DNA from 2 places in the Cyanobium sp. T1G-Tous genome. Region 1 is predicted to be linked to the other one. Evidence: predicted binding sites of a transcription regulator. Region 1 holds the regulator's gene; the other holds the start of a gene.

Region 1 (5,838 bases):
TCCCTCCACCACTGCCCAGTTGCGGGTGCTGCATCAGAGCTTCAGCCAGCGGCTGCTGGAGGGGGAGGTGAGTGCGGGCGGTTACCAATGGAGTTTCCGCTGGGCCTTTGACCGCGGTGAACTCAGCGTCGAGCCTTCTTTGGGCAGGGCTCTGATCCAGGACGCCCTGCTGCGTTATCTGCTCAAGGTCGACTACCAGCTCGAGCCTGGCGGTGACTACGTCTTCACGGTTCGGGCCCGTTTTTAAACCGATTTAGCCTCCGGCGACCGGCAGCGGCCATTGCCTCAGCACCTCCTGGTTGCTGCGCTGCAGGGTCATCCCGCAATAGCGCTCAATCAGCAGCTGGGCCACCACATCGTCGATATCTCGGGGGGGCAAGCGCAACCCCGCCGGCAGCAGTCGCATGCAGCCCCTAGGAGGCCACAGCTGCCAGTAGCGCTCGCGGGCCGCCAGGGTGCTGCCGCTCTCATCCACCACCGCTAGCGCCAGCGGCTGCTGGCCAAGCCGGCTGCGCCAGTCTTGGCTACCGGTGCCATTGCCGAGCACAACCTGGCCAAGCCCCACTTGCTGCCAGCTTTTGAGCAGGGCGAGGCAGGCTTGCGGGGGCAGGATGGCGGCCTGCCGGATCTGGCGAGCGGCAGGATCCGCCAGCACTAGTCCGCATTTGCTGCGCCCGGGATCGAGGCCTGCCACCAGGCCCGCCACAGCGCCCGTCATGGGCGGCGAGGGCCCGGCCCCGATTGGGCGGGAGAGGGGGCCGCCAACCAGCGCAATTCCACCGCAATTGGGTCGGCGGTGCTGGCGCTGTTGATGGCGAGGGCTTCTAGTTGGGCAACCTGGCCAGGCTGGCGCTCGCTCAGCTCCCGGGCCAGCTGTTTGAAGCTGGCCGCATCGAACTGCAGCCCTTCCACCAACGTGCCCTGGCGCTGGGCTCGGGCATAGGCAGCGGCCAGCAGCAGGTTGAGTCGCCGCGAAACCGGCTCCAGGGCTGTGAGGTCGCCCTCGATCGTGGTGCTGGCCAGCACTTCACCTGCCTTAACTACTGGGCGGTTGGGGCGTAGGTCTGGGAAGGCAAGCACCTGGCGCTCGCCCCTCAGCACGTTGGCGGCCGAGAGAATGCTCACCACCCAGCTGCCAGGCTTGGCGAGCAGGCCCTCCAGCTTGCTGATGTCGTTCTTGGGTACCAGCAGGATCTGGCGATCGGCTGGCTGGCCGGGTAGCACCCGCCTGAAGGCGTTGAGATTGGCCTGCTGCAGCAAGGCGGTGATCACCTCCGTGGCCTGCTCGGGGCGCTCAAGGGTCACCTTGGCGCTGGCCAGGGTCTGTCCGCTGCTTAGCACCACGTCGCCGCGGCGCAGGGCAATCAGGTTGCCCTCCAGGTCCTTAAGTTCTTTGGCACCGGCGCTGATCCGGCGGCGCACCTGGGCCAGTTCCGCTTCGGTGCGGCGGATTTCCGCATCCCGCCCCTTCACCTCCTCGCTGAGACGGCTGCGCTCCAGCTCAAGCTGGTTGCGCTGGGCTAAAAGTGGCGCCAGCTCCTGGCGCAATTTGCTGGCCCGGGCTTGGGCCTGCTCAAAGCGCGTCTGGGCCTCCCGTTTGCCCTGTTCAGCCCGAGCCACCTCCAGGCGGCTGCTGGCTAGTTGGCTGTTGCTGCGGCTCAGTTGGCTGCGGCTGGTTTGCAGCCGTTGCTCCAGTCGATCGAGTTCAAACAGGCCCGTGCGCAGCCGCTCGCTCACCAACAGCATCAGGCCTAGGGAGATGGCACTGATCAGGCTGCCGGTGAGCACCGTGATCAACACGGCGGTGCGGCGGGGCCGCATCCCCAACAAGCTCAAGCGCGCCTTGCCCACCAGGCTGCCGAGTCGGTCGCCCAGGGTGGAGAGCACTCCCCCCAGGGCGAGCAGAGCGAGGATCAGCAGCCAGCCCGTCACATACGTCCGCGAAGGGCCCCAGTATCCCTGGCGTTCAGCTGAAGCGCTTGGCTAGGGCGATTGGATCAAACACAGTGATCTTTTTGCGGTCGATCTGAACCAGCCCGTCGTTGCGCAGGTCGCCCAGCAGGCGAGTGATTGTGACCCGGGTGGAGCCAATCGCTTCGGCAATCGCCTGGTGGGAGAGGCGCAGATCAATCGTGATCCCTTCCGAGCTGGGAACGCCGAAATCGCGGCACAGCACCAGCAGAAAGCTCACCAGCCGCGAGCTCATGTCGCGGTGGGTGAGGGTTTCGATCATCGTTTCGGTCTGCAGGATCCGCGAAGACAGGCCTTGCAGCAGCAGCAAGCCCACGCTGGCGTCCTGCTCGATCGCCCGGCGCACCGAGGTGGCTGGTGCGGTCACCATCTCGACCCTGGTGAAGGCCACAGCGTGATAAAAGCGGTCGGAGCGCTGGCCGGTAAGCAGCGACAGCACACCAAACAGGCTGTTTTCACGCAACAGGGCCACGGTGATCTCCTCGCCGGATTCATATACCCGCGACAGCCGGACCGCTCCGCGCCGCAGCAGATAGACCCGCTCGGCTGGATCGCCGGGAAAAAAGATCGTCTTGCCCCGTTCGATCGTCTCGACACTGCTGCCGGCCAGGCCCCGGATCACTTCCAGCAGGGTGGGGTTGCCCTGGCCGGCGCTGCCCATGCCTGCCACCACGCCAGGGGCACCCGTCGATGGGGTGTTGGCGGTACGGCTAAATCCGTGGGTAGCGCCAACCATCAAGGTCTGGGCAAGTGCCGGGACCCTAAGGATCACCCGGGGGGTGGCTTGTAGCAATACACACGGTTTGAGATGACACCGCCGGTGCCCCCGGGGCACCAGTACGTATGTTTCCGCTAGGGATGGTGTCGTTTGCTTGTGGAGCGGCCCGATCCCGCTACATTCAGCTCCGCGGGACCATGGGCTGCTCGCGCCGCTCCAGGTCTGTTTTTCGATTTTCCAGGTTCTTATTCAGGTTGTTCATGACCGCGAGCTTGCCCGTCTCAGGCCTCACCTCCTCCTCTGGAGCTGGTTTTCCGGCGGTCCAGCACCAATCTCAGCGCTCTGGCCATCGCCCTTTGGCTGTGGCGGCTGCCACCTCCGCGCCTGCTGCTGCGCCGGCATTGCGGCTCGTGGCCCAGTCGGAGGGCTTGCTGCAAATCCATACGGCGCCTTTCCGCGGCAGTTTCGGTGCCGTGCTCAGCCAGGCCCTGCGTAGTGCCGGCTTGGGCAGCCGGGTGCTGGTTACTCAGTTTCTTAAGGGCGGCGTAGATCAGGGTCTCGGCAGCAGCGTCTGGCTGTGTGGGCGACTGCAATGGCTGCGGCCCGGCGTGCCTGCCTGTCTGTCAGAGCCAGCTGCCCATCAGGAGCTCGAGTTGTTGGAGGCGGTGCGCCAGGTGTGGGCCTTCAGCCGCGAGCAGCTGCTCAGTGGTGCGGTGGATCTGATGGTGCTCGACGAGCTGGGCTTGGCTGTGGAGTTGGGCTACATCGATCAGGCTGAAGTGCTGGCAACCTTGGAGCGCCGACCGGCCCATTTAGATGTCATTTTGACAGGGCCAGCCATGACTCCTGAGTTGATGGCCATGGCTGATCAGGTCACCCAGTTGCGCCGAGGTCTCTGATGCTGAAGAACGACCGCTGGATCAACGAGCAGGCTGCGGCAGGCATGTTGCAGCCGTTTCAGTCGAGCCTGGTGCGCCACCTCGATCCCGAGGCGGCGGGCTCGCCGGTGCTCAGCTACGGCTGCTCTTCCTATGGCTACGACTTGCGGTTGTCGGCTAAGGAATTTTTGATCTTTCGGCATGTGCCCGGCACCGTGATGAACCCCAAGCGGTTCAACCCGGCAAACCTCGAACCGGCTCCCCTGCGCGATGACGAGGATGGGTCCTATTTCATCTTGCCAGCCCATTCCTATGGTTTGGGAGTAGCACTGGAGAAGATGAAGGTGCCATCAAATATCACGGTGATCTGCCTGGGTAAGAGCACATACGCCCGGCTAGGCATCATTGTTAATACGACCCCAGCGGAAGCCGGCTGGGAGGGTCACCTCACCCTGGAGTTCAGTAATTCTTCGGGGGCCGACTGCCGCATTTATGCAAATGAGGGAATTTGTCAGTTGCTCTTTTTTGAGGGCGATCCCTGCGAGACCACCTATCAAGATCGGGCTGGTAAATATCAGCACCAGCCCGAACGCGTCACTTTGGCAAGAATCTAATTTCCCGCAAAAGGCCCTATGGGGCGAGCCTGGGCGTCGCACCGAGAGGTGCGCCAAATGGTTCGCCCTATGGGGCGAGCCTGGCTCTATGCAAGCGGCTCTTTTCATACCATTCAGCAAATTGGGGTGTCCAAGCCTGCAGGTGGGGCCACATCAATTCACAAAGTTCGCGAATTTCGAGCTGGGCGTCGAGCTTGGCCCGCAGGTCAAGGAAGTGCAGAAATGCCCGCAAGGTGAAGCTCACCACGAAGTGCTGGCGGTAGTCGAAGGGCAGGATGCCGCGGGCGTGCTCCTCGGCGAAGCCAGCCGCCAAAAGGTCGCGGTAGCGAGCCGCTGCAGCGCTGCAGAGCTCTAGATCTATGCAGCGCTGCTCTTCGGTATAGGCGTATTTTTTGCCCTGCCGGTCGCTATAGCTACCTACGGGCCGTAGATAGAACACCTCCTCCAGTTCCAGTTCACCATTGGCGGCCTTGCAGATGCGATCGCCGGTGTAGCGCATCGATTGCACGTCAAAGCTCACCCCCACCCGGTGGGTACGCGCCTGCTGCATCACCGAGTGGGGAAACCAGCCAACGTTGAGCACGATCTGGGCGTGTTCTAAGGGGCCGTAGTGACCGCGCTCGCCGGCGAGAAGTCGTTTGATGCAGACCTCCCCTGCCTTGCTCTCCTCTGGCCAGCTGCTGGGATCTGCCGCCACAAAGCCCTCGCTGTAGTCCTGATGCATTCCCGCATAAACGCACTGCTGTGGGTTGGGCGTGGCGGCGATCAGGGCAACGCGGAAACGGGAATCCATGGCAGGCGTCAACCGTGGCTGCGGGGTCCGGCCATCGTGGCAGTACCTGGCTCCGCTGCCGCAACTTCGCCAGCGGCTTGGCTCAGGTTGCTGACGGCACCCACTCCGGCCAGGGGTGGCAGGGGTTCGCCGGCGATCAGGGCGCTGCTGAGGGCGCGCAATTCGTTGAGGCTGCGAGCGCCAATCGAGCGGCCCACCGCTTCACCGGCAGCATTGAACAGCTCTAGTTGGGGAATGCCGTTGACGTCGTAGCGCTCCAGCTCCGGCTGCCAGCGCGGATTGTCAACGTTGAGCAGCACCACATCGAGCTGGCCGCGGTGTTGGGCTTCGATCGTTTCCATCGCCGGAGCCATGGTGCGGCAGGCGTCGCACCAGTCGGCATAAAACTCCACCAGCGTTGGCTTGCCATTGCGCAAGGCCACGGGTAGATCCAGGGATTGGCGCGCCAAGCGCTCCAGGGGAGCCTCCGGATTCAGTCCGCCCCGGAACCACAGCAGGCCCGCTGCCAGTAGGGCCGCCAGCACGACTAGCAGCAGCCTTTCGCTTGGCCCCAGGCCGGAATTCGGGGTGGAGTTGGTCATGACTGCACTTTGCCAGTGCTTGCTAGCGTTTTGCGGAGGTAAGCGTGTTATTCCCGCGAGCCAGATCCTCGTGAAACGGCGCCTCACCCTGCACTTTCCCCGCGAAGCGGTGCATCAGCCGATCACCTATCGGCTGGCGGTGGATTTCGATATCGCCGCCAAGATCCTGCGGGCTCAGATTTCCCCCAACCAGAGCGGCACCATGGTGGTGGAGCTCTCCGGTGACATCGACGAACTGACGGCGGCGGAGGCCTGGCTAGAAAGTCAGGGGCTTGGCCTCAAC
Region 2 (5,838 bases), on a different contig from region 1:
TGGCCCTGCAGCTCGACCATGTGTATTCCAGCGGCTGGTTCCTGGGGCTGCTGGCCTGGCTGGCCCTAGCCCTGCTGCTCTGCAGCTGGCGCCGCCAGTGGCCCGCCCTGCAGGCCGCCCTGCGCTGGATCGACTACAGCTCACCCCGCCAGCTCAGCAAGCTGAGCGTGGCTGAAACCCTCAGCACCGACACCCCCAAGGAGAGCCTCGATCAGCTGGCCGGACTGCTGCAACTCCAGGGCTGGCAAATTCAGCGCCATGACGATCGCCTAGCCGCTCGCAAGGGGCTGCTGGGCCGGGTCGGGCCCCTGCTGGTGCACGCCGGCATGGTGGTGCTGATGCTCGGAGCGGCCTGGGGAGCACTTGGTGGGCAACGGGCTGAGCAATACCTGGCCCCCGGCCGCAGCCTGGAGCTGATGGACAGCCGGGGCAGCAGCCAACTCACCCTTGCCCTCGACGGCTTTTCAATCCAGCGCGATCCCGCCGGGCGACCTGAGCAATTCACCTCCCAGCTGCGCATCCTCGAGGGCGATGGCAGCGGCGGCAGCCTGCTGAAGCAGGCCGAGATCAGCGTCAACCATCCGCTGCGCTTCCAGGGGGTCACCCTCTATCAAGCCGACTGGGCCCTGGCCACCATCAGCCTGCAACTCGGCAAAAGCCCCCTGCTGGAGCTGCCGCTGCAGAGCTTTCCTCAGCTAGGCGAACAGATTTGGGGCATCGTCCTGCCCACCCGTCCCGATGGCAGCGAGCCGGTGCTACTCAGCCTGGGCAGCGAACAAGGACCAATTGAGATCTACGGCGCCGACGGAATCTCCCTAGCTCGCCTAGCCCCAGGCGGCGCAGCTGTGGAGGTAAAGGGGCTGCCGATACGGGTCGAAAGCGTTCTACCCGCCAGTGGCATCCTGCTGAAGCGTGATCCTGGCGTGCCTTTGGTGTACGCAGGATTTGCGATCGCCCTGGCCGGCGGCGGGCTCAGCTTGCTTGCTACGCGTCAGCTTTGGGCCATTGCCGAGCAGCCAGCCGGCCAGGCGGGTCAGCTGCATGTTGCCGGACTCTGCAACCGCAATCTCACCGGCTTCGCTGCCGAGCTGCCCCAGATGCTCGCCCAGCTGCTCTAACAAGCCAGCCGCGTGCCGTGGCTGACGCGCACCACGGTGTGAACGTTGCCGCGGGGGTGAAAATCAGCCTCCAACTGCATCCACTGGGGATCGGTGGCGGCAACCAGATCATCCAAGATGCGATTGGTCACCTCTTCATGGGAAATGGAGCGGTCGCGGTAGCTGTTCACGTAGAGCTTGATCGCCTTGAGTTCCACCACCCGGGGGCCGGGCTGGTAGATCAAACGCAACACCGCAAAATCGGGGTAACCGGAAAACGGGCACTTACAGGTGAACTCCGGCAGCTCGATCGAAATCTCGTAGGCACGGCCAGGCCTGGGATTGTCAAAACAGATCAGCTCCGCTTCAGCGATGGCGCGCTCGCCATACATGGGCGTCTGGGTGAGGGAGGACGCGCTGGCAGAAACTGGGCTGGAAGACATCGGAGCAAGGAAAGGGAAAGGGCCAGTGCCACTAGGCGATCTTAAGGAAAGTGGCCGCAGCCAACGGCTGCCCGAGCCGGTAGCAATCGCTACGACGACCCCCGCAAAGCTCGGGCCTAATGGCTTTATTCCCTACCATCGGCAGGGATTTCCTGAGAGACTTCCTACCCAGCCCGAGCTGTTCCTATGAAAAAAATTGAGGCCATCATTCGTCCCTTCAAGCTCGAGGACGTCAAGGTCGCCCTGGTCAATGCGGGGATCGTGGGCATGACCGTGAGCGAAGTGCGGGGTTTTGGCCGTCAAAAGGGCCAGGTGGAGCGCTATCGCGGCTCTGAATTCACCGTCGAATTCCTCCAGAAACTCAAACTTGAGATCGTTGTCGATGACGACAAGGTCGACACCGTGGTGAGCGCCGTTCAAGACGCGGCCCGCACCGGCGAAATCGGCGACGGCAAGATCTTCGTGAGCACAATTGATTCGGTGATTCGAATCCGCACCGGTGATCGGGACAGCGGCGCCATCTGAGCGCCAACGCTCCTTTTGCTTTTTATGCCCTGGGAGTCAGCGTGCTGGCGACCAGGGTTTTTATTTGCTCTGGGCTGATTGCCCTAGGGCGGAATTTCGGGTCGCTTTGGGCTGGTTCAACAAGCTGTTCAACAGGCTCGAAAACATCCACTGCAACATCTCCGGCAACATCACCCAGTCCGTCCTGCCCATCGCGATCAGAGCGCCGCAGCCAGAGCAGATACTCATGGTTGCCGGCAGGCCCGGTGATCGGTGAGGCCACCAGGCCGCAGGCCTCAAGCCCCAACGCCCCGGCCGCCGCCATCACCCCCGCAATCGCATCGCAGTGGGCAACCGGATCACGCACCACCCCGCCCTTGCCCACCCGGCCCTTGCCCACCTCAAATTGAGGTTTAACCAGCAACAGCAGATCCAGCGGCGCCTCGGGCAGGAGCAACCCCAGCAGGGCCGGCAGCACCTGGGCGAGGGAAATGAACGACACATCGGCCACAGCCAGGGTTGGCCAGGGGTCCTCGGGCCCGTAGAGCTCGGCCGGGGTGAGGTGACGCAGGTTGGTGCGCTCCTTGAGCACTACCCGCGGATCAGTGCGCAGGCTCCAGGCCGTCTGGCCATAGCCCACATCAATCCCGTAAATCCGGCAGGCCCCGTGCTGAAGCAGACAATCGCTGAAGCCGCCAGTGGAGATGCCGCCGTCAAGGCAAACGCGACCCTGCACGGCTACTGGGAAGGCCTCTAGTGCCCTCACTAGCTTTTCGCCACCCCTTGATACGTAGCGAGGAAGCTGCTGCACCAGCAACTCCGCCTCCGGAAGCACCTCGGTGCCTGGTTTATCGAGCACCTTGTCGCCTTGGCGCACCCGGCCGGCCCTAATCAACAGCTGGGCCTGCTGACGGCTAGCCGCCAGTCCGCGGGCCACGAGCTCCAAATCCAGTCGTTGCTTGCGAGCCATGGCGCTCCACCTTTTGTGATCAAACCACAACGCAACCGGAACAGATTCCAAGCATCTCCGCCTCCGCACCAAAACCCGGCAGAGGATGGCGCCGAGAAGTTGATCCGGCACCGATGGCCACCTCAATCCGGAGCGCGAATGCTGCAGCCAATGTGCTGGAACTGCTCTATCCCGGCAGCTTCGTCAAACTGCGCAATCAACCCTCCGACCTGCCCCCCTTCCAGCTGATCCAGTGCCGCGGGGGGCGATGCTGGGTGCGGCAGCAGGCCTGGGGCAGCCTGGTGCAGTGGGAGGTGGAGCACCAGCGCCTGACGGCAGCTGCCTAAAGAGCGCTGAGTAAGGGGCGGCAGGGGCGCACCCATACATTGGTCTGGCAGTGAGCCAGGCGCGGCCTTGATCGAGCGTTATACCTTGCCCGAGATGGGCAACCTCTGGAGTGAAGAGGCCAAGTTTCAGAGCTGGCTCGACGTGGAGATCGCTGCCACCGAGGCCAACTGTGAGTTGGGGCGAGTGCCTGCTGAGGCGGTCGCAACGATTAAGGCGGAGGCCAGATTTTCGGTAGAGCGCATCCTCGAGATCGAGGCCGAAGTGCGCCACGACGTGATCGCCTTCCTCACCAATGTGAACGAGCACGTGGGCGATGCGGGCCGCTACATCCACGTGGGCATGACCAGCTCAGATGTGCTCGATACAGGCCTGGCCCTGCAGATGAAAGCATCGGTGGCCCTGTTGCGCGCCGAGCTCGACGCACTCGCCGATGCCCTCAGGGCGCTAGCCCGCGAGCACAAGGGCACGGTGATGATCGGCCGCAGCCATGCCATCCATGGCGAACCGATCAGCTTCGGCTTCAAGGTGGCCGGCTGGCTGGCGGAAGTGGAACGCAACCGCGAGCGCCTCGAGCGGCTCGAGCGGGTGGTGAGCGTGGGCCAGATCAGCGGCGCCATGGGCACCTACGCCAACACCGACCCCCAGGTGGAGGCGATCGCCTGCGCCAAGCTCGGCCTGGTGCCAGATACGGCCAGCACCCAGGTGATCGCCCGCGATCGCCACGCCGAATACGTGCAGACCCTGGCCCTGGTGGGCGCGGCGCTGGAGCGCTTCTCCACCGAGATCCGCAACCTGCAGCGCACCGACGTGCTCGAGGTGGAAGAGAACTTCGCCAAGGGGCAGAAGGGCAGCTCGGCCATGCCCCACAAGCGCAACCCGATCCGCAGCGAGCGGATCAGCGGCCTGGCGCGGGTGCTGCGCAGCTATGTGGTGGCGGCCCTTGAAAACTGCGCCCTCTGGCACGAGCGCGACATCAGTCACAGCTCTGTAGAGCGGATGATGCTGCCCGACTGCTCCACCACCCTGCACTTCATGCTGCGGGAGATGACCGAGGTAGTGAAGGGCTTAGGGGTCTACCCAGAAAACATGGCCCGCAACATGAATGTGTACGGAGGCGTGGTGTTCAGCCAGCGGGTGCTGCTGGCCCTGGTGGAAGCCGGCATCAACCGCGAAGACGCTTACCGGATTGTGCAGCGCAACGCCCACAGCGCCTGGAACAAAGATGGCGGCAACTTCCGCGCCAACCTTGAAGCCGATGGGGAGGTGACCAGCAAGCTCAGCGCTGAGCAGCTGGCTGAGTGTTTCAGCACCGATCTGCATCAGGCCAACCTGGGCGTGATCTGGCAGCGACTGGGGATTTGAGCCGGGGGTTTGAGCTGGCAGGCAATTCAGGCCCAGTGCAGCCGCATCGGCACTGACCCCTCCAGGCTCAGCTTGACCGGGCAGCTTTCACCGGCCTGACGCAGAACGGACCGCTGCTGCTCGCTGAGACCCGCCGGCAAGCTGATCCACACCTCCAGTAGGGCAATGCGCCGCGGCGCCTCAGGGGTCATGGTTTTTTCAATCCGGGAGGTTGCACCCTGCAGCGGCCAGCCGTGGCGCTCGGCGACGATCCCCAGGATCGTCAGGATGCAGGTGCTCAGGGCCGTGGCCACCAGATCGGTGGGCGAGAAACGCTCCCCCTTGCCCTGGTTGTCGGTGGGGGCATCGGTCTCGAGCACAGAGGCAGAGGGGCCATGGCTGGAGTGGCAGCGCAGGGCTCCCTCGTAGCGGCTATCAATCGTGGGCATCGCGTGGCGTAAGCACCACCCCACTCAAGCGCCTGGGCGGTGGTAGGGCCCACCCTGAAGAATGGTGTTGGCGCGATAGAGCTGCTCGAGCAACAACAGCCGCGCCAACTCATGGGGGAAGGTCATCGGCGAAAGGCTGAGGCGCCAGGCAGCCTGGGCCTTGAGCGCCGGCTCCAGGCCATCCGCACCGCCGATCACGAAGGCAATCCGATCAGAACCAGATCCACGCAGCTGCTCGGCAAAGGCCAGCGAATCCAAGGTGCATCCCTCTTCGCTGAGCACCACCAGCCGCTCCTCAGGCCGCAGGGCTGCGCCGATCGCCTCCGCCTCCTTGGCCATCGTGGAGTCTTTGAGCTCCGCGATCTCCAGCCCGGGCAACCGCCTGCGATAGAGGGCAATCCCCTCTTGCACCCAACCCTTGCGCACTTTGCCAATGGCCAGGATGCGGATGCGGGCTGGGTTGATCACTGCCTAGGGGCCTTTAACCAAAATGTTGTAGAGGGAAGCCGCATTCAGCAAGGGACCAAGGGGCTCCACAGTTTGGGCAAGACGCTGATTGAAACTCGTCCAGCCATTACGAGCTACAACAATTACATCACCGTTCTGCAGAGCAGGGTTGTTGATTGATCCAAGTGTCGCTCCTGGTTCAAAACGCAACCGAGTAGAAGCAACTGTGCCGTCGCTCTGCATCCTCAACAGGCGAATGA

What was found. The regulator NtcA, encoded in region 1, controls nitrogen genes in cyanobacteria. The targets are predictions, from matches to a motif close to GTANCNNNNGNTAC.
Region 2: the regulator NtcA is predicted to act here: its motif matches at 1,620-1,633, upstream of queF (preQ(1) synthase).

Annotation. Positions count from the first base shown of each region.
Region 1 is NZ_JAGQBD010000028.1:23,292-29,129, reverse strand. It holds gene KBY75_RS13535 (DUF3146 family protein) at 1-247, shown strand, start outside; gene KBY75_RS13530 (resolvase) at 254-718, opposite strand; gene KBY75_RS13525 (DUF3084 domain-containing protein) at 715-1,932, opposite strand; gene ntcA (global nitrogen regulator NtcA) at 1,967-2,707, opposite strand; gene KBY75_RS13515 (cob(I)yrinic acid a,c-diamide adenosyltransferase) at 2,950-3,588, shown strand; gene dcd (dCTP deaminase) at 3,588-4,181, shown strand; gene thyX (FAD-dependent thymidylate synthase) at 4,249-4,974, opposite strand; gene KBY75_RS13500 (thioredoxin domain-containing protein) at 4,983-5,555, opposite strand; gene KBY75_RS13495 (NIL domain-containing protein) at 5,626-5,838, shown strand, end outside.
Region 2 is NZ_JAGQBD010000003.1:69,257-75,094, forward strand. It holds gene KBY75_RS03125 (cytochrome c biogenesis protein ResB) at 1-1,118, shown strand, start outside; gene queF (preQ(1) synthase) at 1,115-1,540, opposite strand; gene KBY75_RS03135 (P-II family nitrogen regulator) at 1,727-2,065, shown strand; gene KBY75_RS03140 (TlyA family RNA methyltransferase) at 2,088-3,014, opposite strand; gene KBY75_RS03145 (hypothetical protein) at 3,128-3,340, shown strand; gene purB (adenylosuccinate lyase) at 3,408-4,703, shown strand; gene KBY75_RS03155 (OsmC family protein) at 4,730-5,131, opposite strand; gene KBY75_RS03160 (23S rRNA (pseudouridine(1915)-N(3))-methyltransferase RlmH) at 5,156-5,596, opposite strand; gene KBY75_RS03165 (polysaccharide biosynthesis/export family protein) at 5,603-5,838, opposite strand, start outside.